4 regions of the Paenibacillus guangzhouensis genome follow, and region 1 is predicted to be linked to each of the others. Evidence: riboswitches for the same ligand, from Rfam matches in the RefSeq annotation. Region 1 holds a riboswitch; each other region holds the start of a gene.
What was found. A riboswitch is a leader RNA that binds a small molecule or an ion and turns the genes downstream of it on or off. The one in region 1 is predicted to bind cyclic di-AMP.

Region 1 (5,634 bases):
TGGTTCCCGAAGCTGGCCGTGTATGAACCCGCAGGTACGCGCGGGCGAACGACCGAAGGATGGAATATCCATCAATACCACGGGAACTCCGAATTCTACTCCGACTTCGGTACCTACAACGTGCGCATCCAAGTCCCTGAAGCCTATAAAGTGGCAGCCTCCGGCTTCCCAACCAAAAGCGCAACCACCCAAGCCGGATACAAAACTTATCAATTTTATGCCGAAGATGTGCATGACTTCGCATGGGCCGCATCGCCGGACTTCATCTATGCTGAACAGCCTTTCTCTGCGCCGAACGTTCCTGGCGTACGAATCAAGCTCTACCTTGATCCGGCGCATAAGGATCTGCAAGAGCGGTACTTCCACGCCGCTAAGGTGTCACTTGCTCGCTATAGCGAATGGTACGGAGAATACCCTTATTCTACACTCTCGATCGTCGTACCGCCTAAAGAAGGCAATGGGGCTGGCGGAATGGAGTACCCAACCCTTATTACGGCATTCGGGGCGATGGATGATAACCCAGGGTATGATCTAGAGCGTACTGTCGTTCATGAAATCGGACATCAATATTTCTACGGCATGCTTGCGAGCAATGAATTTGAAGAAGCTTGGCTGGACGAAGGGTTCACCTCCTACGCTGAGGACCGCGTCATGGAGACGGAGTACGGTATTGTACCGAATCTGCCGATCGAGTCGAGCTATATGACCAGCCCAGCTCCACTGTCTCTCTACGCATGGAAATACAAAGACTCCGACCAATATGCCGAAAATGTGTACACGCGCGGTAAACTGGTGCTCGTTGCCTTGGAAAAGCAAGTGGGAGCCAAGACGATGGCTAAAATTATGAAGACCTACACGAATAAATGGGCCTTCCGCCACCCGACGACGTCGGATTTCCAGCGTGTCGTCGAGCAAGTCACGAAGAAGAATTGGACTGAGTTTTTCAATCAATACGTCTATAAAGGATTCATGACGGATTATGCCGTGGAGAGCATTACAGCGGAGAAGATAGAATCTAAAGGGGCGACGGCCTATGAGTCCAAAGTCATTCTCCGCAAAAAAGGCGGCGATTACCCGCAAGTTCCTGTCGTGTTCATGTTCAAGGACGGTACGTCCGTGAAGCGGATGTGGGACGGCGCATCGGCAACGATTCAGTATACACTCACCCATAAGACACCGCTGGATTGGGTGATGATCGACCCGCAAGATACGATGGTGCTTGAGAATAAACGCATCAATAACTACATGAAGGCCCAGATTGATGAAGCCGTCAAAACGCGAATTAACTTCAGTACAGCAAAACTGATCGAGAGTATCTTGAACGCACTCGGATGGTGAGGTGAACCCGGCATGAAATATATCAAAGAAAGCTTTAGTATTGTTAGGCATCATTTCTATATTGTTATTATTCTATTCTTGTACCAGCTGATCTGGGGCTTCTTCCTCTATCGATTTATCGACGCCATCGTGGTCCCCCTTCTAGAACGCTACCCGGATCCTCACCCTACTGAGACGAGTATGCAGATGTTCTTAATCGAGAGCCAGTTCCAACTCATGAAGACCGATATCATCGATTATTACCTGTGGATGCTGGCTGGCTTATTCCTCATACGCATGATCATCACACCGTTCATCAACGCCGGACTCTACTATTCTATTCACCATCAAGATGATAAAGGACTCTTATTCTTCAAAGGCATGAAATACGCGTGGAAACCGGCCTGTCTGTTCTATTGGCTGGAGAACCTGTTGATCCTCGCCCCAGCGTACTGGATCGTTCCTTACTTCTATCAGGAATGGAAGTTCTACAACCTGGAGCAACTAGGGGTTGCCTTCCTACCGATCATCTTCGGATGGATTGTATTCGCATGGATCATGCATCAATTGTTCTTATTCATGCAGTTTGGTCAGGTGAGCAAGACGGGGATCTTCCGCGGACTGCTCCTCTCCCTCAAAAACCTGCCTATGATTCTAGGCATCACCCTTCTACTGCTCGCATTCCTGCTTGTGATCAGCAGTATTTTTACAGCTGCCGCTTGGATCTGGACAGGGCTCATCGCTATTATTCTGCATCAGACCTACCATCTCGTCCGCTCTATCGTCAAAGTGTGGGGCATTGCAGCACAATATCAACTGTGGCAAAGCAAATGTTAAAATATCCCCACAAAGTGATGTGCCCAAAAAATAGAAACACGATACTCGTCCAATAAAATAAAGAAGTAACGAATAAACCCGATTTTCGCCTAGCGAAGGTCGGGTTATTCGTTGTTTTTCGCAAAAAATGGAGTAAAAACGTAAAAAAAGGTTTGTCAAAGAGAGTAGCGTCTGTTAGAATAGCAATTAGTTAAGATTTTGTAATAAGTTTGTAATCAATTTTGTCATTATTGTGATTCGTATCCGGTGCACCAAATTATTGAAGCCGAGTTCCTGCGCACCAGGAAACGGGGGAACCATCTTTGGGTGAATTGATCTTGCAAGTAAGGGATCATAGGGAGCCTTCAACCGAACCCTTAGCTAACCTCGTAGGCGTTGGAAGGAGTATTACCCTCTTGAAAAAGTTATTTAAATCTATGATCGTCACACTTGCATTAACGATGACAGTCTCTGTTGGTAGCGCTTTCGCCGCAGACTCCAAACTTGACAAAGAAGTTAACGAAGTTATTGGCACTCGCTATCAAAGCGGTGGCACATCGACAAGTGGATTTGATTGCTCCGGATTTACGATGTACATCTTCAAGCAGTTCGACATCAAACTTCCGCACCAATCGAGATCACAGTACAAAATGGGCCAAAAAGTTGCAAAATCAGATCTTCAATCCGGAGATCTCGTATTCTTCAACACAACCGGTAAAGGCATCTCGCATGTCGGTATCTATGTAGGCGACAATAAATTTGCACATGCATCCAGTAAAAAAGGGATTACAATTTCCAGCTTAAGTGATTCGTATTATGTGAAACGTTATGTTGGTGCAACAAGAGTGACGAATTCGGACATTTTTGATGAAACCAATGACAATGACGGCAATCAAGATCACGATGATGTAGAATAATAAGAAGGAGCCCGCGAAGTCCATCCACTGGACACATTCGCGGGTTTCTTTTTACCAAAGCCGTATTAATAAAAGTAAGAACCACGATAGAGGTTTTTTCTCACGAATAACGTTTACATTTAATGTAATATTTCTATATACTTTAAAGGGTGGACAAGCAGAATATTGGAATACCCTAGAGGAGGACTTTATCAATGCAAAAGATTAAAGTAGGTATTGTTGGTTATGGTAACTTGGGGAAAGGCGTGGAGAAAGCCATTCGCCAGAACCAAGACTTGGAGCTCGTAGCGGTATTCACTCGCAGACAGCCAGACCAAATCGCTACAGCAGGTATCAAATTCGAGCATATCTCAGCTGCAGAGCAATATAAAGGTATCATTGACGTGATGATTCTGTGCGGAGGTTCCGCGACAGACCTTCCAGAGCAGACGCCAGTGATCGCCAAAATGTTCAATACGATCGACAGCTTCGACACGCATGCGAAGATTCCCGAATTTTTCAATACCGTGGATGCAGCTGCGAAAGAAGGTGGCAACCTCAGCGTAATTTCGACAGGCTGGGATCCGGGATTATTCTCGCTTAATCGACTGCTTGCGGAGTCTATCCTGCCAGAAGGCAAAGACTATACGTTCTGGGGCAAAGGCGTTAGCCAAGGCCACTCTGATGCGATCCGTCGTGTGCCAGGCGTAAAAGCTGGCGTACAGTACACTGTTCCAGTTGAAGAAGTGATCGACCGCATTCGTTCGGGTGAGACACCAGAGCTCGCTACACGTGAGAAACATTTGCGTGAGTGCTATGTAGTCGCTGAAGAAGGCGCAAACCAAGATCAAATTCGTGAGACGATCGTAAATATGCCGAACTATTTCTCTGATTATGACACAACCGTGACATTCATCTCCGAGGAACAGCTTCAGGCTGAGCATCAAGGCATGCCGCATGGCGGATTCGTTATTCGCAGCGGTGTAACAGGTGAGAACACGAAGCAAATTATCGAGTTCGGATTGAAGCTTGAGAGCAACCCTGAGTTCACGGCAAGCGTGCTCGTAGCTTACGCGAGAGCAGCTCACCGCCTTAGCCAAGAAGGAGCAACTGGTGCGAAGACGGTATTCGATATTCCACTCGGCTACTTGTCCCCGAAATCGGCTGAAGAACTTCGTCGCGAATTGCTGTAATCCTTATATTTTGCGCAAACCTGGTCATCTTAACGATGATCAGGTTTTTTGGTTTTCCCTTGGGAACGTTTACATCATTTGTGCAACAACAATGTAAACGTTTTTACCATTTATCGCTTTAGTGCGATAGCGCTATTTAATCGCTTTGTTAAATAATTTCTATTGGAGAAATGCTTCCATTTTGTATAGTATAAAATGCAAATCATCGTACACAAAGTGTAAATCAAACTTTTATAAAGGAGTGTTTGAACAGTGATCACGGCCATCCCAGAACAAAATCAAGCGGCAGCAAAAGAATATGTACAATCGGTATATGAATTGGTAATCAAACGCAATCCGCACGAGAGCGAGTTCCACCAAGCAGTCAAAGAAATCCTCGATTCCCTCGTGCCTGTATTCGCAAAGCATCCTAAATACAAGGAGCACGGCATTCTTGAGCGCATCGTTGAGCCTGAGCGGATGGTATCGTTCCGCGTGCCTTGGGTAGATGACAACGGCAAAGTTCAAGTCAACCGCGGATTCCGTGTGCAGTTCAACAGCGCGATCGGACCTTACAAGGGCGGTCTTCGCTTCCACCCATCCGTTAATGCCAGCATCATCAAGTTCCTCGGATTCGAGCAAATCTTGAAGAACTCCCTGACCGGACAACCTATTGGCGGCGGTAAAGGCGGATCCGACTTCGATCCGAAGGGCAAATCCGACAACGAAATTATGCGCTTTACGCAAAGCTTCATGACCGAATTGTCGAAATATATCGGACCGGACGTTGACGTTCCTGCGGGAGACATCGGCGTTGGCGGAAGAGAAATCGGTTATATGTTCGGACAATACAAGCGCCTGCGTGGCGGTTACGAAGCTGGCGTATTGACAGGCAAAGGTATCATCTATGGCGGAAGCTTAGCAAGAACAGAAGCAACAGGCTATGGCTGCGTATACTTCGCGAACGAAATGCTGACAGCAAAAGGCTTAAGCTTCGAAGGCAGCACGGTTGTTGTCTCCGGATCGGGTAACGTGTCGATCTATGCGATCGAGAAAGCTCACCAGCTTGGCGCGAAAGTTGTCGCATGCAGCGACTCGAACGGTTATGTGTACGATCCGAACGGAATTAACCTCGATACGGTGAAGCGTCTTAAAGAAGTTGAACGCAAACGGATTAAAGAATATGTAACAGAGCATCCAGGCGCTGTCTACACGGAAGGATGCGATGGCATCTGGTCCATCCCTTGCGATATCGCGCTTCCTTGCGCAACACAGAACGAGATCAATGAAGAGTCCGCGAAATTGCTTGTTGCGAACGGCGTAAAAGCAATTAGCGAAGGCGCGAATATGCCATCGACACTCGAAGCGATCGACGTGTTCTTGAACAATCAAGTATTGTTCGGACCTGCGAAAGCGGCAAATGCTGGCGGCGT
Region 2 (5,634 bases), 2.6 Mb from region 1:
ACTGTATTACGTCATCATTTGGAATCCGGTTTCGAAAATTTTAAAAAAACACAGGGAAGTCCACTCTCCCTGTGTTCATAAGGTATAACATTCTACAAGATCCCGCGTATCTCATCCATCGAAACGATCTTCTCCTGCTCCATCCATTTCAGAATGCCATCCGCCATCTGCTCTCCAGCACGCGGGTTCATGAAATTATACGTTCCGATCTGAATCACGGACGCTCCTGCCATAATGAACTCGATGACATCATTGGCTGTTGTGATTCCACCCATCCCCATAATGGGAATCTTCACATGCTGTGCCACTTGGTGCACCATGCGCAGTGCGATCGGCTTAATCGCAGGCCCGGATAATCCGGCATAGAGATTGTGGAAGACGCTCTTGCGCAGCCGTGTATCGATCTTCATCCCCGATATCGTGTTAATGAGCGATATGCCATCCGCCCCTTCTACCTCGCACATGTAGGCCATTTCAACAATATTCTCCGCATTCGGTGACAACTTGACGACGAGTGGAAGTGATGTCGCCTGACGAACTTCGCGTACAACCGCTCTCGCAGTCTCCGTCTGAACGCCATACGCAATCCCGCCTTCCTTCACATTCGGGCAAGAGATATTGAGTTCTATGATATCGATGGAACAGCGTCCTCCCTCTCTCAGCCTTTTCTCGTGGGCTGTAATTAGTTCTGCACCAATCCGGTAATCCTCTATGCAGCCGCCGCCCAGATTCACGATCCTTGCCGTATCCAGCGTCTCCCAGTATGGCGTTTCTTCCTTTAGGAAATATTCAATCCCCGGGTTCTCAAGTCCTACGCTATTCAGCATGCCGGATGGGGTCTCCCATACTCGTACGCCGGGATTCCCTGCCTTTGGCGCGAGGGTTAATCCTTTGCCGGATATCCCGCCTAGACGATTAATATCATAGAGCTTCGCATATTCTTTGCCGAACCCAAATGTCCCTGACGCCATTACGATTGGATTTTTAAAATGTACGCCTGCAACCTTACACGCCATGTTCTGCATCAAATCGAACCTCCTCCGCTGCGAATACCGGACCATCCACACAAGCTTTTCGGTTACCACCTTGGCAAATGACACTGCATACGAGACATGCTCCAATGCCGCACGCCATACGTTTCTCAAGTGAGACATAGACTTTGGCCCCTGATCCACGCGCACGTTCCGTTAATGCTTTCATCATGACATGCGGTCCGCACGTGATCACAGCGTCATACCTCGTATAATCGATCTGATTGACAATGATTCCGCCTACATCACAGACGACTTCGCCTGCGAAAGGTCTAAACTCATCGACAAGATATGATTCTCGGCTGAATCCTAGATAAATGTCCGGTTGCTGCAGCTGCTTCGCTGCGAAGTATAGCGGGGCGATCCCAATTCCCCCGCCGACTAGCGCTACCTTGCCTTGCACTACAGGGAAGCCGTTCCCATAAGGTCCTTCCAGTTGGATCGGATCGCCCGCTTCAAGCTGCTTGAAACGTTCTGTCCCTTCCCCAACTACATGATATAAGAAGCTGATCTCTTGCACACCGATATCATATATGCTGATCGGCCTGGATAACACGGGATAATCTGACCATGCCCGAAGCATGTAGAACTGCCCCATTCGGCCCTCAAAATGTCCTTCAATTTTCATCAGGTATACGTCTTTTGCGATCTTCACATTGGATTTAACGGTATTCACATGCGCCCTCCTTTTAACAGGGTTTTGCCTTCTTATACTATGCCTTGCGGCGCTTGCCGAAGCTGTGACAATGTTCACATCGATGCGTTTGATTCGATTGGAAACATTCGCATAATTCACCATCGAAAAGGACATAACAAAGAGACGGATTCCGAATGTGCAAAACAGTGTATTGAAGGGAGGGGATTCGCTTTGCGTTCGTGTTGTATACTGTTCCTAGTCCTCATCATGCTCTGTAGCGGTTGTTCAAATTCTTCTGATCCGTCACCGCTACCGAAAGTGCTAGAGACATCCCCCGTAACACTCCATTCCAAAGGGGCTGAGACAGAGACCAAGCAGAAGTTGTCCGAACCGGATGCGACGAGACAGACGGTCTCGCATCGCAAGAAATCAGAGCGGACCAAATCCAATCGCCGATCTCGTGCAGAAGATAGTTACCGTGCCTTGTCATCACTGCGTCATAAATACCCTGCCATCTTCAAAAATAACGGTTCGTCCTATGCGAGACGTGTATCCTTAACGTTCGATGATGTGCCAGATGAGTTCACAGGTAAAGTGCTGGATGTACTCAAAGCCTATAACGTCAAAGCGACTTTTTTCGTGATGGGCTATCGTGCCGAGAAGCACCCCGATATCGTAAGACGGATGGTGCGGGAAGGCCATCTCGTCGGCAACCATACATACAATCACCCTTTGCTGACGAAGGTGTCCATGGTGAAATTCAAACGGCAAATCTTGCGAACGGACGCGATATTGCATCGAATCATTGGGTATCACCCCAAATTCATTCGCCCTCCATACGGTGAAATCAACGAGCAGCAAGTGCGATGGGCTGGAAGCCAAGGGTATATTATCGTGAATTGGGATGTCGATTCCCAAGATTGGCGAGGACTAAGTGCCCAGAGAGTCATGAGCAATATCCTAACGACTACACGGCCGGGTTCGATTATTCTGCAGCATGCAGGCGGGAATGTTGGAGGGGTCTTAAATGGGACGCTGGAAGCTCTGCCACGAGTCATTGAACGACTGAAAAATAAACGTTATCAATTCGTTACCTTGACAGATATGTTCCATGTCCGAAAGAGCAATTCATAAAACGAAGAACAAAAAAACGCTTCCTTCATCCTTATTCAAGGATGGGAAGCGTTTGTCGCTATTAAGAAAGTATAAATACTTTTACATTCTGAATACCGAACTTGCTCGCACTCGATTGTGTCGTATCGACGAAGATATCAATACGGTTCCCTTTGATACTGCCGCCAATGTCATTCGCTCGACCCACAAATCCGCCTGCTGGTAATCCGTTAAATGAGTAGCCTGTTACGAATACTTTCGTACCAAGCGGAATCATGTCCGGGTCAACCGCAATTGTACCGTGCTTCAATTGATTACCGAAATAATCTTTCCCTGCCCATGATCCATTTTCACTTGCTGCAGCTGTATAGGCTGTCGCTTTCACATTTATCGATTTCTTGTAGCTTGTAGGCTCGCCAGAAATATGGACCACATTATCTGATGATGCAAAGGCAGACACTGTTGCTTCCTTTTTCTTCGGCTCTGGTTTCTCTACCGGCTTCTCCTCATTCTTTGCTGTAGGCGCAGGTGCAGATTTTGCAACTGCTTTTGCTTCTGCTGCAAGCGGTTCGGATGCTGCTGCCGGTGCTGAGGCAACCTCAGCTTTTTGTTCTTTGGCTCCAGGAAAATCAATCTTTAATCCTTGATAGATATTGAGTGGATCGACGTTCGGATTCGCCTTCATGAGATCATTCATATCGATGTTATTCGCCTTTGCGATATTGAAGAAGGTATCTCCGTCTTTCGCGTAGTAAGGCGCTGCTGCAACAACAGTAATCGATTGAACAGCTAAGAATGCAGTTATCAACGTAATGGACAATTTCTTCAGATTAAAAATTTTCATAATTCCTCCTTTTCATACGCCTACGAGGTTAGTTGTCGGGTTTGGATTGAGGATACAACCCTACGCTTACGCGTTTCACCCCTAGCTGAATCGATTGTTGTGGATTTTGTTCTTCATCCATTCAGCTGTGAATCATCCCCCGCACTTCAGCAATCGAAGTTTCGGCTCAATCAATATATCACAATTTTGTAACCAGTGCGCAAGCAATTTTTGACAAATCGCTCAACCATGCGGTATATCAGCGTTTTTTGTGATTAATTTTTTGATACAATTACAACAAAAAGACCTATTCACCGAGTGCTGGACTCGATTCGAATAGGTCTTCCTCAGCTAAAAATAACGTTTAATTAACCGAAAAATGTGCTGTACAGTAGATACGCATTCAAGATAATGATTACGATCGTTACGAACCATGCCGTCCATTTCATCCATGGTTTGTTGACGAATTCCCCCATTTTGGCAGGGTCGCTTGTGAATTTCACGAGAGGTACGACAGCAAAGGATAGTTGAAGCGATAGAATGACTTGACTTAAGATAAGCAAATCGCTGACACCCTTCTCACCATACATGATGGTTACGATCACCGCTGGAATAATCGCGATCATCCGTGTAATTAATCTGCGCAGCCAAGGCTTAAGTCGTATATTCAGGAAGCCTTCCATGACGATCTGCCCCGCTAAGGTACCTGTTAATGTTGAGTTCTGTCCTGATGCTAAGAGCGCAACCCCAAAGACGATACTACCAAGCGTTGTGCCGAGCAGCGGCGTTAACATATGATAGGCATCTCCAATATCCGCAATACTCGTCATCCCCGCCTCATGGAACGTTGCGGCTGCGATAATAAGAATGGAAGCATTAATGAACAGTGCGAACAATAGTGCAATGGATGAATCCCATGTTGCATATTTAATCGCTTGACGTTTCCCCGCAGAATTCTCCTCGAAGCTCCGCGTCTGTACAATAGATGAGTGCAAATACAAGTTATGTGGCATCACAGTGGCCCCTAAAATCCCGATCCCGATATACAACATCGTTGGGTTCGTAATGATCTCTGCGCTCGGAATAAAGCCGCGTGCGATGCCGCCAAGGTCAGGTCTAGATAAGAAATACTCTACTGCGAAGCAACCGCCGATGGTCGCGATCAAGACGATAACCAATATCTCAATATATCGGAACCCTTTGTTCTGTAGGAACAGCACGATGAGAACGTCGACTGCCGTAATTAATACACCGTATACAAGAGGTATCCCGAATAGCAAGTTCAGCGCGATCGCGGCCCCGATGACTTCAGCCAAATCACAAGCTGCGATGGCCAGTTCACAGAGCACCCACAGGACGAAATTCACTGGCTTCGTATAATGATCACGGCAAGCTTGCGCAAGATCTCGACCCGTCACGATCCCAAGTTTGCCGGCGAGTGCTTGCAAGAGCATCGCCATAAGGTTCGAGACGAAGATGACGGACAATAGTGTATAGCCGAACATCGAACCTCCGGCAATACTCGTCGCCCAGTTCCCCGGATCCATATACCCTACCGCAACCAGATAACCTGGCCCTGCAAAAGCTAAAAACTTCTTGAGCCATGAACCTTTCTTAGGTATTTTCATCGAACGATGAACTTCTGGCAATGACGGTTGATCCCGCTCCTGCCGCCATGACTTCTTCGCAAATGATGGTTTATTCAATGATTTCATTTCTACATTGTTCTCCATATCGATCACTCCTATCCTGCTCGTGCTACTTTCCTCATATCTATCTATGTCAATTGTGTATTGGACAAAATATTTTTCCTTAGTGCAACTTTTGGTTAAAAAAATATAGGCCACTTCAACATCTTATTCAGAGACAATGCAAATGTTCTATACTCTAAATTGTACTAGGGAAACTTTTTTTGTCAATACCTAAACTTCGGCCCCTAACCAACAATTAAGCAAAGAATCCACGCCACACCTGCATTATTAGCTTTCGTTAGGTTAACAAAAAATCCTCCGCCCTGACAGGGACGAAGG
Region 3 (5,634 bases), 540 kb from region 1:
CATCTATACGGTTCGCAATCGGGATTTCTTCAATACCTTGATGAAGACGACCAGTTATGAAGAAATGGAAGCGCTGCAATCGACATTGACGCGGCTGCTGCATGAGGCGGAGCCCAATAGTTCTTATTTTCGCGAGTGGAAAGTGATCCCGGTGCTCGATGAATATGCGCTGGTGCGATTCGTCGATACGGGATCGGGTGTCTATCTTGGGGCTTGCGTCCGATTACGGAACCTAATGATTCCGCTCGATTTCATTGGTCTTGGACAAGAGGGGTTCTCGGCATTCGTGACGGAACAGGGCGATATCATGACGAATAAAGAGGGGATTCAGCAAGCGAAGCTTGATGCCTCGTTCATGGCTGGGGTGAACGATACCTATCAAAGGTTCCAGCTGCAGCAAGAGGACTATATCGTCGTCAGCAATCCGATCAAGGACACAGAATTGATGCTAAGCGCCTTTATTCCGGAAGAGAAGCTCTTGCAGAAATTAACGAAGTTCCGCAGTTTTATTTTCATCATCCCGATCCTAGCAGGCATCCTATTAATTTTTTATTTGATTTATCTTAATGACATCATGCTGAAGCCGATGAACAACCTGATCCGCGGGATGCGCAAGATTAAGCAAGGCGAATGGTCCTTCCGTCTGCATAATCCAAAGACAAGGGAGTTCACGATTATCAATGAGGCGTATAACGAGATGGCGTCCGAAATTCAGACATTGAAAATTAACGTCTATGAAGAACAAATTAAGGCGCACAAGGCCGAATTGAAGCATCTGCAGCTCCAGATCAATCCGCATTTCCTGCTGAATTCTATCAATATCGTCTATAACTTGGTCGAGATTAAGAACTATAAACTGATTCAGGTGATGTGCGTAAACTTGGTGAAATATTTCCGGTTCGCGACGAAGACGAATCAGATCGTCGTAACGATCGCCGAGGAAATGGAGCATATGGAGAGCTATATTCGGATTCAGCAGCTGCGTTTTCCGGAGCGTGTGACGTATTCCTATCGTATTGCGGAGGGGCTGGAGAGAGCCTGTATTCCGCCGCTGCTCATTCAACCTTTTATCGAGAATTCTATTAAATACGGATTTGACTTTATGGATCGTCCATTTCATATGGAGATTCGCATTGCTCCCATCTCTGAGCCGGATTTCTATGAGGTCGTGATTGTAGACAATGGGAGCGGGTTCCCGGAAGATGTGCTTGAAGCGCTTCAGAACGGGAGTTATTTCACGCAGCCGCAGGATGAGCATCTGGGCATCTGGAATGTGCATCATCGGTTGAAGCATATTTTCGGGCAAGATGCCGTGCTTGCGTTCTCAAATGAGCCGGGTGCGGGGGCGAAGGTTAGACTTGTGCTTCCTTACCGCACATTGGAGCAATTCAGTACGTACGATGGTAGACCTTGGGAGGGGTAAAGATGTATAGAGCGCTGATCGTGGATGATGAGATTTATGCCGTGCTCGGGATCAAGAGCGGCGTGAATTGGGAGGAGCTGCACGTATCGGAAGTCTATGAAGCATACAACATGCGGGAAGCGATGAAGGTATTCGAACGCACGCACATCGATCTTCTCATCTGCGATATCGAAATGCCGAAGGGGACGGGCATCGAACTGCTGGAATGGGTGAATACCCACTCTCCTGCGACGGAGACGGTGTTCTTGACGGCCCACTCTGACTTCAGCTTCGTGAAGCGGGCGGTCCAGCTCGATAGCTTCGACTACTTGCTTAAGCCTGTGGAGTATGAGGTACTGCAATCGACGTTGGCGAAAATGCTGCAATCCGTTGTGCAGGAGAAGGAATTGCTGCAGCTGCGTGAACAATATAAGCCGTACTATGAGCTCTGGACGAAGAAGAAGCCGCTCATTGCCGAGAAATTCTGGAATGACGTGCTAACGAATCGTATTACGTGTACGCCGACCAATGTGCAGAACCTGTTAGAGGAGCATGATCTGACGATTTCGCCTGATATTCAGATGTTGCCAATTCTCATTAGTGTGGAGGCGTGGAAGCGTGAATTCTGCACTAGGGATGAAGAGATGATGGAATACGCGATCCGCAAGGCGGCTTCTGAACTGCTGCTGCAGGAGGCGAATGGGGTGGTGATCCAGACGCGCCAAGGCGTGAATGTGGTGATTCGTTATCTGGACGAGGGGCAGAAGGTTGGAGCAGACCTATATGAGGTGTGTCAGGACTATATCCGCTCATGCAGTCAGTATTTCAATTGCCAGATTTCTTGTTATATCGGGGAAAATACTTCGCTGTTCAACATCGGCGAGATGTATCAGGAGCTGCTGGAGCTCGAGTACAACAACTTGCATAAGTCCAATCAAGTGTATTTCTTGCGGAACCGGGAGAAGCCCGGCATGATGAAGCTGCCGCTTTTCTCGGCATGGACGATTCTGATCGAGCAGGGGAAGCGGGCAGAGATTGAGAAGGAGCTTGCACGGTGTATAGCTGCATTCCGAGCGGACCCGAAATTATCTGCGAGCGCAATGCAGGCATTCAACCATGGATTCCTCCAGATGATTCATTACATTCTGCACAAGAACGGATTGTCAGCTCACGAACTCCTGCATGAAGGGCAAAGTCAACTGAGCGGGACGGCTCCCCGAACACTGGATCAGATGCATGAGTGGGCGCTGCGGCTGATCGGACGGGTATCCCATTCCTTACATCAGAACGATTCGGTGATTGAACAGGTGCAGCGTTACATTGCGGATCATCTGAGCGAAGTGATTACGAGAGAGCAGTTGGCAGAGTACGTGCACCTGAATCCTGCCTATCTGTCGCGATTATTCAAGCGTGAGGTGGGCGAGTCGATGACAGATTATATTCTGAACGAGCGCATGAAATTGGCGAAAGAATTGATTGCGACCTCATCGCTGCCGATCTCGGATATCGCTAAATCACTCGGGTACAGCAACTTCTCTTATTTTGCGAAAATGTTCAAGAAGGTCTACCATGCGACGCCGCAGCATTTCCGCCGCCAACTCGGTTGAAATGTGACTTTGTGAAATATACAATAATATAATATTTGACTATCTAAGATAAATTGTAGTAAAATGGAAATACGCTTAATTTCCGGTGATAAGTTCGGAAAGCGGGGGAACCAATTATTAGGGGCGAATCAAGAACGAGTTGTAGGGAACCATCTTTCCCGAGCCCGACAGCTAACCTCGTCAGCAGTGGATGGGTCAATGATTGACAACTTAGCCGCACCCCCTGACCCGTTGAACCGGGTCTTTTTGCGTCTATTGGGAGAGGCCCGGATGCCTGCAAGGACGAAGCACATGCTTCATGCTCTGCGGACAACGGGTCTTTTTTGCACCATTTGACCAATGAAGGAGGGACAACGCGTTACCATAAATCTGACTCTCAAGGAGGAAATACAATGGCACAGCCGAAATATATCACGAATATCGATAAAATTGTTGAGATCCCGGAGCAAGAGCGGGCGAAGCTCAGACCAATTACAGAGAAGTTCGTGTTTCGCGTGAACGATTATTACTTGAAGCTGATTGACTGGAACGATCCGAATGACCCGATTAAGAAATTAGTGATCCCGAACGAGGGAGAACTGTCCGAATACGGCAGATGGGATGCCTCCGATGAGGACACGAATTATGTGGTGCCGGGCTGCCAGCACAAGTACAAGACGACGGCGCTGCTCATCGTCTCTGAGGTATGCGGCGCGTACTGCAGGTACTGCTTCCGCAAGCGGCTGTTCCGCAACGATGTGAAGGAAGCGATGTCGGATGTGAGTCCGGGCATCGAATACATCCGTCAGCATCCCGAGATTAATAATGTGCTCCTGACCGGGGGAGACAGCTTGATCCTGGCCACGCCGAAGTTGAAGCTGATTCTGGAGCAACTGCGTGAGATTGAGCATGTGAAGATTATTCGCCTTGGCTCCAAAATCCCAGTATTCAATCCGATGCGGATTTATGAAGACGAGGAACTGTTAGAGACGATTCGAACGTTCTCGAACAGCGATCGCCGGATTTATGTGATGGCCCATATTAATCATCCGCGTGAAATAACGCCTGAAGCAAGACGAGGGTTTGAGGCGTTGCATCAAGCTGGAGCGATTGTCGTGAATCAGACCCCGATTCTGCGGGGCATCAATGATAACGCCGATGTGCTGGCGGAATTGCTCGATAAGCTGTCTTGGGCCGGCGTCACGCCCTATTACTTCTTCATTAATCGCCCTGTTGCAGGCAACCGGGATTTCGTCCTGCCGCTCGAACAGGTGTATCGCCTCGTTGAAGAAGCTAAAGCGAAGACATCCGGTCTTGGCAAAAGAATTCGCTTGTCGATGAGCCATACCTCTGGGAAAATTGAAATTCTCGCGATCGAAGACGGGAAAGCTTACTTGAAGTACCATCAGTCGCGAGATGACCATTACGGCAAGTTCATGGTGCTTCCTTGTCCGAAAGATGCATCCTGGTTCGATGACCTGCCGGGAAATGAAGCGTATTGGCAGAAGCCGAAGAAGAAGACGGACGCCGTCGTCTCGGTGAATGAACTGCCGCAGTTCCCGCAGAAGGGAAGCCGCGCAGCCAGTGTATCCCGACATCCGGCGTATCCTAGCAGCGAGTGATGACTGTGAAGTGAACCAATCTAGGAATGAATAGCACGAAAGGGCAGCTGCTCAGCGTATGGCTGAGCGGCTGCCCTTTTTGTTTGTGGTAATTTAGGAAGCGGCCCGTGTTGGCAAGCCGGCTTGTTCGACGAGCTGCTCACTCTCTAGATTCAGTCCGGACAAGGTGACGCGCTTGCCTTGCTGATCATATCTGGCAATGATCTTCGCGATGGCGGTAACGGCCGAATGATCCCAGACATGGGAAGCATGAAGATCGATAATGACGTGCGCCGGATCGTGGTGCACATCGAAGAGATCGACGAAGTGGGACATCGTGCCGAAGAAGAGCTGCCCCTTAATGCGATACACCTTGCTGCCTTGCGCGTCTGTAGAGGTACTGGCATCAATCCGGGCAAGTTTCCAGCCGAAGATCAACGCGCTAATCGCAACGCCGGACATGACCCCGATCGCTAAGTTAGAGGTCAAGATGACGACGGTTACCGTGACAATCATGACTGAGGCAAGATGTACCAGAACGCTTCAAGCGTCAAGCGGATATCGGGAAGGTGGAAGAATGGGAGCGACTGCTTAATGTCGCCCATGTCGCCGACGGTTCGCAATCGAGGTGCATCGTGACCGAGATAACTGTCATCACGATGATCGCCACGAGCGCCGGGGGGACGGCTCTCGTCACGAACGGCAGCAGATAGATCAACACGAGCGTACCTGCAATCATGGCGAACATCTGCCAGTTCGCCCCTTTGAAATTCGGGAATTGTGCCATGAAGACAATGATGGCGAGTGCATTGACGAACCCGGTTACGACGGAATGCGGGATGAAGGTAATGAACTTGCCGAACCGTAATACGCCCATAAGATACTGAATGATACCGGTTTGAATCGAGGCCGCGAACAAATACTCGATGCCGTATTTGGCGATAATCGGCCCCATCAGGGAAGCCATGGCGCCGGTTGCCGCCGAGATCATGCCCATCCGTCCTCCGAAGATCGAGATGGTGACAGCAATGATGAACGATGCGTA
Region 4 (5,634 bases), 2.0 Mb from region 1:
CGAGTTCCATTGTGAAATCTATTATATACGACAAAACTCGACAAATTCTAAACAAGGTGGAGCGTGAGCTGTGTGCTATCGAAAGCGAAGAAGGCCTGTTTAGACTGCCTCGCTTGGAAATAAGCGTATTGTATTATGGTTTTATTATGTTGGCAATCTATCCATAATATCATTCCATTATGTTACCTGACCGATATTAAATAATGAAAGTGTCGATATATTGGAAGACATAACTTTCACTAATAGCATCCTTATGATTAATGTTCACTTTATTACTAAAAATATTATTCTTAACAAGTATATGCAAAAGGGATGGTTAATAAATGAAAGTTATTTTGGTTGACGATGAGCCGCTAGCATTGAGTAGACTTCAGAAATTGCTTGAACGTGTGGTTAGTGGTGTGGAGATCGTCGCCTCATATTCGGATCCGAATGAAGTGACCTTAGGCGTTTTAGAGCATCGCCCCGATGTCGTTTTTTTGGATATCCAAATGCCTGAGATCGATGGATTAGAGCTGGGCATGCAGATACAGACCGTCGTCCCTGGTACGGAAATTGTTTTTGTCACTGGTTACGATCAGTATGCCGTGCGTGCATTCGAGCTTTATGCTGTGGATTACATCATGAAGCCGGTACAACTCGAGCGACTAAACCAAACGGTCATGCGCGTTATGGATAAAATGAATCTAAAAGGAACAAAGGAAACGCAGGATTTGAATACGCCTATGGTTTGCTGCTTCGAACAAATCCGCTTTCAGTTAAATGCCATGAAGACGCAGAACGTGAAGTGGCGGACGAGTAAGGCACAGGAATTATTCGCTTATCTGCTCCACCATCGCAAGCGGGTAGTCAGTCGGAACTTACTACTTGAATTGTTATGGCCAGACACGCCAGAGGATAAAGCGGTACAATATCTCTATACGGCGATTTACCATATACGCCAGACTTTAAAAAATTACAGGATGGATTCGATTTCCATCCGCATTGGTGAATTGGAGACAGGCTATCGGCTGGATATGGGGAATGCTCACGTTGATACGGAGTTATGGGAAAAAGATTTGAAGCAATTGGGTCGTCTTGATGCAGACACCGTCGATTCTCATGAACATGTGTTAAAGATGTATACTGGTGATTATCTTGGAAATTACGAGTACCTATGGGCGGAGCATGAACGGGAACGATTGCGAATGTTATGGCTGTACCAAATAAGAAGAGTAAGCGAATTTTATGAGCAACAAGGCTTAATGGATAAAGCCATTCGGTTGATTCAGGACGCTCAGCGGATAAAACCGGATGAGGAAGATTACTATTTCTTATTAATGAAGCTTAATCATGCGATTGATAATCAAGTGGGTGTAGAAGAACAATTTTTTCTACTGAAGACGAGAATGGAAAGTGATATGGAGCTCCCGATCAGTGAAGAAATTATCCGTTGGTATGAGCAGTGGTGTAATAACTTGATATGAACACAAGAGTGGAGTACTTCATGTGCTTCACTCTTTTTTTATTATGAATAACTATTTACAATTTTGTAATTGGTATTTTCGACTCATTATTGTTACTTGTCATTGTAATTTTATGATATTTCGTCAATGCTGAATAGGACAAAAGTCTACAGTATCAAGGTCTCATGTCACTTAGACATCTAGCATGTGACTCTGATCTAGTTATAGTAAGCTCTTACAAGATGATTTGACAAAATACCTGAAAATATAATACAGTATTAAAGGTTACAAAAAATTAATATTTGGCCGAATTTCTATTTAGAGAAAACGGGGGAACCAATTCTGGGTGAATTATTCTAATCTATTGAAGAATATAGGGAACCTTCTACCGAACCCTCAGCTAACTCCGTAGGCATCGAAGGGAGACATCATGAAGAAAGTCATTATTTCCATGTTAGGAGCGGCAATGTTGTTTACCGCTGGTACCACAAGTACATATGCTAGTTCGTCTAATCTTACAAATGAAGTGGATAAAGTTATTGGAACGCCATACCTCTGGGGAGGTACGACAAAATCTGGCTTTGATTGCTCGGGTTTCATTCAATATATTTTTGATAAGTTCAAGTTAGATTTACCACGTACTTCAAAAACGCAGGCAACAGAAGGTACAAAGGTAGATCAAGCAAATCTACGCGCAGGGGACTTGGTGTTTTTCAATACGGATGGACAAGGGATTTCTCATGTTGGTCTTTTCCTTGGCGACAATAAGTTTGCGCATTCATCAAGCAGTAAAGGTGTAACGATAAGTAGTCTGTCTGAATCCTATTATAAAAATCGGTATGTTACGGCTAGACGTGTTGTCAGTCAGCAAAGTTATCATAAAATGATGAGCTAATATTAGCAATTGCTTTTAAGGACAAGATCGTAAGTAAAATTACTTACCGACTTGTCCTTTTCTTATTGAATTAGGCGTCTGTACGATCATTTAGTTATGAACCTACATACAATACATAGCTCAAATTGATTCCCCTTCATAAGGAGTGAAATCACATGACATATATGCCACAGTCCCCACCCCCAAATTTCGTCCCACAAAAACCTGCTGTATCCTATATCGTAGACTGCGTTCATCAATACACATATGTATGGTTAATAAATGGGGAAAGCTTTTGGTTTTATCCGACACGTGTGGAATATGGTGAAGTTTCGGGCTATCGTTGGAATGGTGTGTTCTGGTCGTACTACGGTATGGATCCAAGATTTATCAGTGCAGTTTCATGTCCTCCAATTCCTACATTATACTAAAACACAAGAAAAAGGCTGCCTAGAGTTTGTTAGGCAGTCTTTTTTAATCTGGCGAGGATCAGGAACCGAATGATTCAGATCCGCTTTCCCTTCGCAACTCTTTTTCTATATGCAGCATGACTATTGGCTCTTTTATTACCATTACGGGATCTCGAACTCTTGTTTCTATTCTTATGTGAATTCACGTTCTGCACGAATGCTTTGGGCTGCATAAACGAGCTAAACAAATCAAATGTAGGGCGCATTTGCTTGTACAATCCATATGCTTGTTGAAATTGTCCCATGATGGACATCACACCGTCCATTCCACCGATATGCTCAAAAAAAGATTTGGAAGGAGGACTATTCATTGGTGGAGATTGCTCATCTGGGGAATAACCGTCGTCGTTGATCGTGAAGTTATTATCTGATCTCATCATTGCTCAACCTTTCATGAACTAATTTAACTAACACGAGTTACGATAGTATATTCTAACTACTTTCAAGAGGTATAGTCTCTTAAACCATAGACACCAAACTAAATATGCATAAACACCATCCATTTACAAATATTTAACAAAAGTTTTAAATAAAGCTAACATATATCTTCTATGATGGAGACATCCGTTTTGGTTCTGTGAGACTTATTTGTATTGTTGCCTGATTGTGTTGGATGTGATCATGACTTGCAGGGGGAGCGAACGATGAAACGTATAGCCATTGATATGGATGAAGTCATTGCAGACACGCTGACTACACATCTGGAGTGGTATAACCGGGATTATCAAGATGAACTGAAGGTGTCAGAACTTGAAGGTATGAACTTGGTTCAGGCTAGGCCTAATGCCAGACAGGCGATTGAAAGTTATTATGATCGGGAAGATTTCTTTCGCAATATTAAGGTGATGGCGCATAGCCAAGAAGTGCTTCGAGAGCTCTCGGAACATTACGAGATCTATATTACTACTGCAGCCATGGAAGTACCGGCCTCTTTCCAGGCCAAGTATGAGTGGCTGCTGGAGCATTTTGATTTTTTGAATGCGATGAACTTTGTATTCTGTGGCGATAAGAGCATCATTCGCGCAGACTACATGGTCGATGACAATGTGAATCAGCTTCGTGCCTTCGAGGGGCAAGGGATTCTCTTTACAGCGCCTCGCAATGTTCATGAGACCGGATATGTACGTGTGAATAATTGGTTGGAAGCAAAAGCGTGGTTCATGGCTCAACTCCAGCCGTGTGATTGAGAGGTGCCAGACATGACTTCTCGAGAAATGGACGATCATTTGAAGAGCCATGCGTCTTTGCCGCGTGTTGTTGCACACTGGGTTTTCCGTTCGGATCATGTATTATCGGGCTCCATGGAAGCGGGTGATCTCATCATTGAAGATCAGAGTGGAAATGGAAATCATTTGGAGGCCGTATCGATTCCTTGCGCTGCTAATCCATTAGATCTGTCAGAGGAGCGGCCATCCATGAAGTGGGAGCAAGATCCATACCATGGAGAGGTATTGAGTTTTAATAATGACCTCGATGCTGCTGGCCGCAGTTATTTCCGGACGACTGAAAAGGCACCGATCAACGAACTCTCTTTTGAAGAAGGGTATACGATCGAAGCCATTGTGCACCTGCCCCATCCTTTTGATGAGGCCTCACACAGTTGGATGGGCGTGCTAACGAGACAGGGGAGCGGGGCAGAGCTTGGGCGAGAGGCAGAACACGAGCTGCTTGCGACGTTATCGGTATCCAATTGCATGGAGTACCAGTGGGTCTACCATCCGGCACAGGGGAATACGTCAGCGACGAGCTGGTCGCGGTATTTGAAAGAGGAGGAATGGCATCATGTTGTGATCGTGAACGATACCAAACAGACGCTGCTCTATGTGAATGGCATATGTGACTATGCTTGCCTTCAGCAAGATCTTCAGGGGCTCTCTGTCGTCCCGGGGAAGGGATGGAATGTTGGTGCATCTGAATGGCAAGGGAAGCTCGACAAATTATTCTCAGGGCGAATTAGCCAGATCCGACTAACGGATAAGCCGCTGCATAAGTCGGCATGGCTGGATGATCTGAAGCCGCTTAAGATTCTCGAGGGTACAAATGAAGGAGAAGTCGCTTCGTACATGCAGTGTAATTACCATTTTGTGTTCATTCCTGATCCGCAGAAACTTGTATATCTTAATCCACATATGTTCCATGCGCAGGTGGAGTGGGTGAGGAAGTGGTCTTCCCATGGGAATATTGCCATGACGGCATTTCTTGGCGACGTGGTAGACCATAGTGATGCTAGAGAAGAATGGGAACGGGCTTCACTGGCGATATCCATCCTCGATCATGATGAGATCCCTTATTTGATGACGGCAGGCAATCATGATTATGATGATGCGGATACGTATCTCGGATATTTCGGTCCGCATCGCTTCAAGGATAAGCCCTATGTGAAGGGATACGCCCCTTCGCGCTACAGCTCCTATGGCATCATGGAAGCGGGAAGTTACAACTATCTATGGCTGATAGTCGATATGAAGCACCTCACATCAGATATTCATTGGTGCAAGCAAATCCTAGATGAACACCTAGAGCTGCCTACGGTTGTTATCTCTCATGATATTCTATACCACAATCATACCCGTCAATTAGAAGAATCGGCGAATGGACGTATGATTTGGGAACAGCTTGTTGATCCGTATAATCAGGTGTTCATGACGGTAAACGGTCATTATGATGGAGCGGGATATCAGGTTCGATCGAACCAGCATGGACAGGATGTGATTCAACTATTAATCAATTATCAAGATAGTTATCGGGGCGGCAACGGCTGGCTGCGGCTTGCGGAGTTTGATGAAGCGCTCAACCAAGTAAAGTTCCGCACCTTTTCACCATGGGTCGATCAAATGGCAGCCGA

Region 2: another riboswitch for cyclic di-AMP. It lies ahead of GCU39_RS11835 (3D domain-containing protein); the one in region 1 lies ahead of GCU39_RS23575 (C40 family peptidase).
Region 3: another riboswitch for cyclic di-AMP. It lies ahead of GCU39_RS21030 (KamA family radical SAM protein); the one in region 1 lies ahead of GCU39_RS23575 (C40 family peptidase).
Region 4: another riboswitch for cyclic di-AMP. It lies ahead of GCU39_RS14640 (C40 family peptidase); the one in region 1 lies ahead of GCU39_RS23575 (C40 family peptidase).

What each region holds. Positions count from the first base shown of each region.
Region 1 covers NZ_CP045293.1:5,235,467-5,241,100, forward strand. Annotated here, with positions in the region: gene GCU39_RS23565 (M1 family metallopeptidase) at 1-1,338, shown strand, start outside; gene GCU39_RS23570 (carbamoyl transferase) at 1,351-2,154, shown strand; cyclic di-AMP (ydaO/yuaA leader) riboswitch at 2,408-2,544, shown strand; gene GCU39_RS23575 (C40 family peptidase) at 2,550-3,050, shown strand; gene GCU39_RS23580 (diaminopimelate dehydrogenase) at 3,245-4,222, shown strand; gene gdhA (NADP-specific glutamate dehydrogenase) at 4,478-5,634, shown strand, end outside.
Region 2 covers NZ_CP045293.1:2,652,936-2,658,569, forward strand. Annotated here, with positions in the region: gene GCU39_RS11820 (dihydroorotate dehydrogenase) at 93-1,025, opposite strand; gene GCU39_RS11825 (dihydroorotate dehydrogenase electron transfer subunit) at 1,006-1,707, opposite strand; gene GCU39_RS11830 (polysaccharide deacetylase family protein) at 1,987-2,802, shown strand; gene GCU39_RS11835 (3D domain-containing protein) at 2,864-3,625, opposite strand; cyclic di-AMP (ydaO/yuaA leader) riboswitch at 3,628-3,802, opposite strand; gene GCU39_RS11840 (Nramp family divalent metal transporter) at 3,973-5,319, opposite strand.
Region 3 covers NZ_CP045293.1:4,693,506-4,699,139, reverse strand. Annotated here, with positions in the region: gene GCU39_RS21040 (cache domain-containing sensor histidine kinase) at 1-1,423, shown strand, start outside; gene GCU39_RS21035 (response regulator transcription factor) at 1,426-3,009, shown strand; cyclic di-AMP (ydaO/yuaA leader) riboswitch at 3,072-3,211, shown strand; gene GCU39_RS21030 (KamA family radical SAM protein) at 3,402-4,610, shown strand; partial or broken gene GCU39_RS32055 (SulP family inorganic anion transporter) at 4,704-5,634, opposite strand, start outside.
Region 4 covers NZ_CP045293.1:3,250,928-3,256,561, reverse strand. Annotated here, with positions in the region: gene GCU39_RS14645 (response regulator) at 324-1,466, shown strand; cyclic di-AMP (ydaO/yuaA leader) riboswitch at 1,740-1,875, shown strand; gene GCU39_RS14640 (C40 family peptidase) at 1,876-2,340, shown strand; gene GCU39_RS14630 (5' nucleotidase, NT5C type) at 3,434-3,976, shown strand; gene GCU39_RS14625 (LamG-like jellyroll fold domain-containing protein) at 3,989-5,634, shown strand, end outside.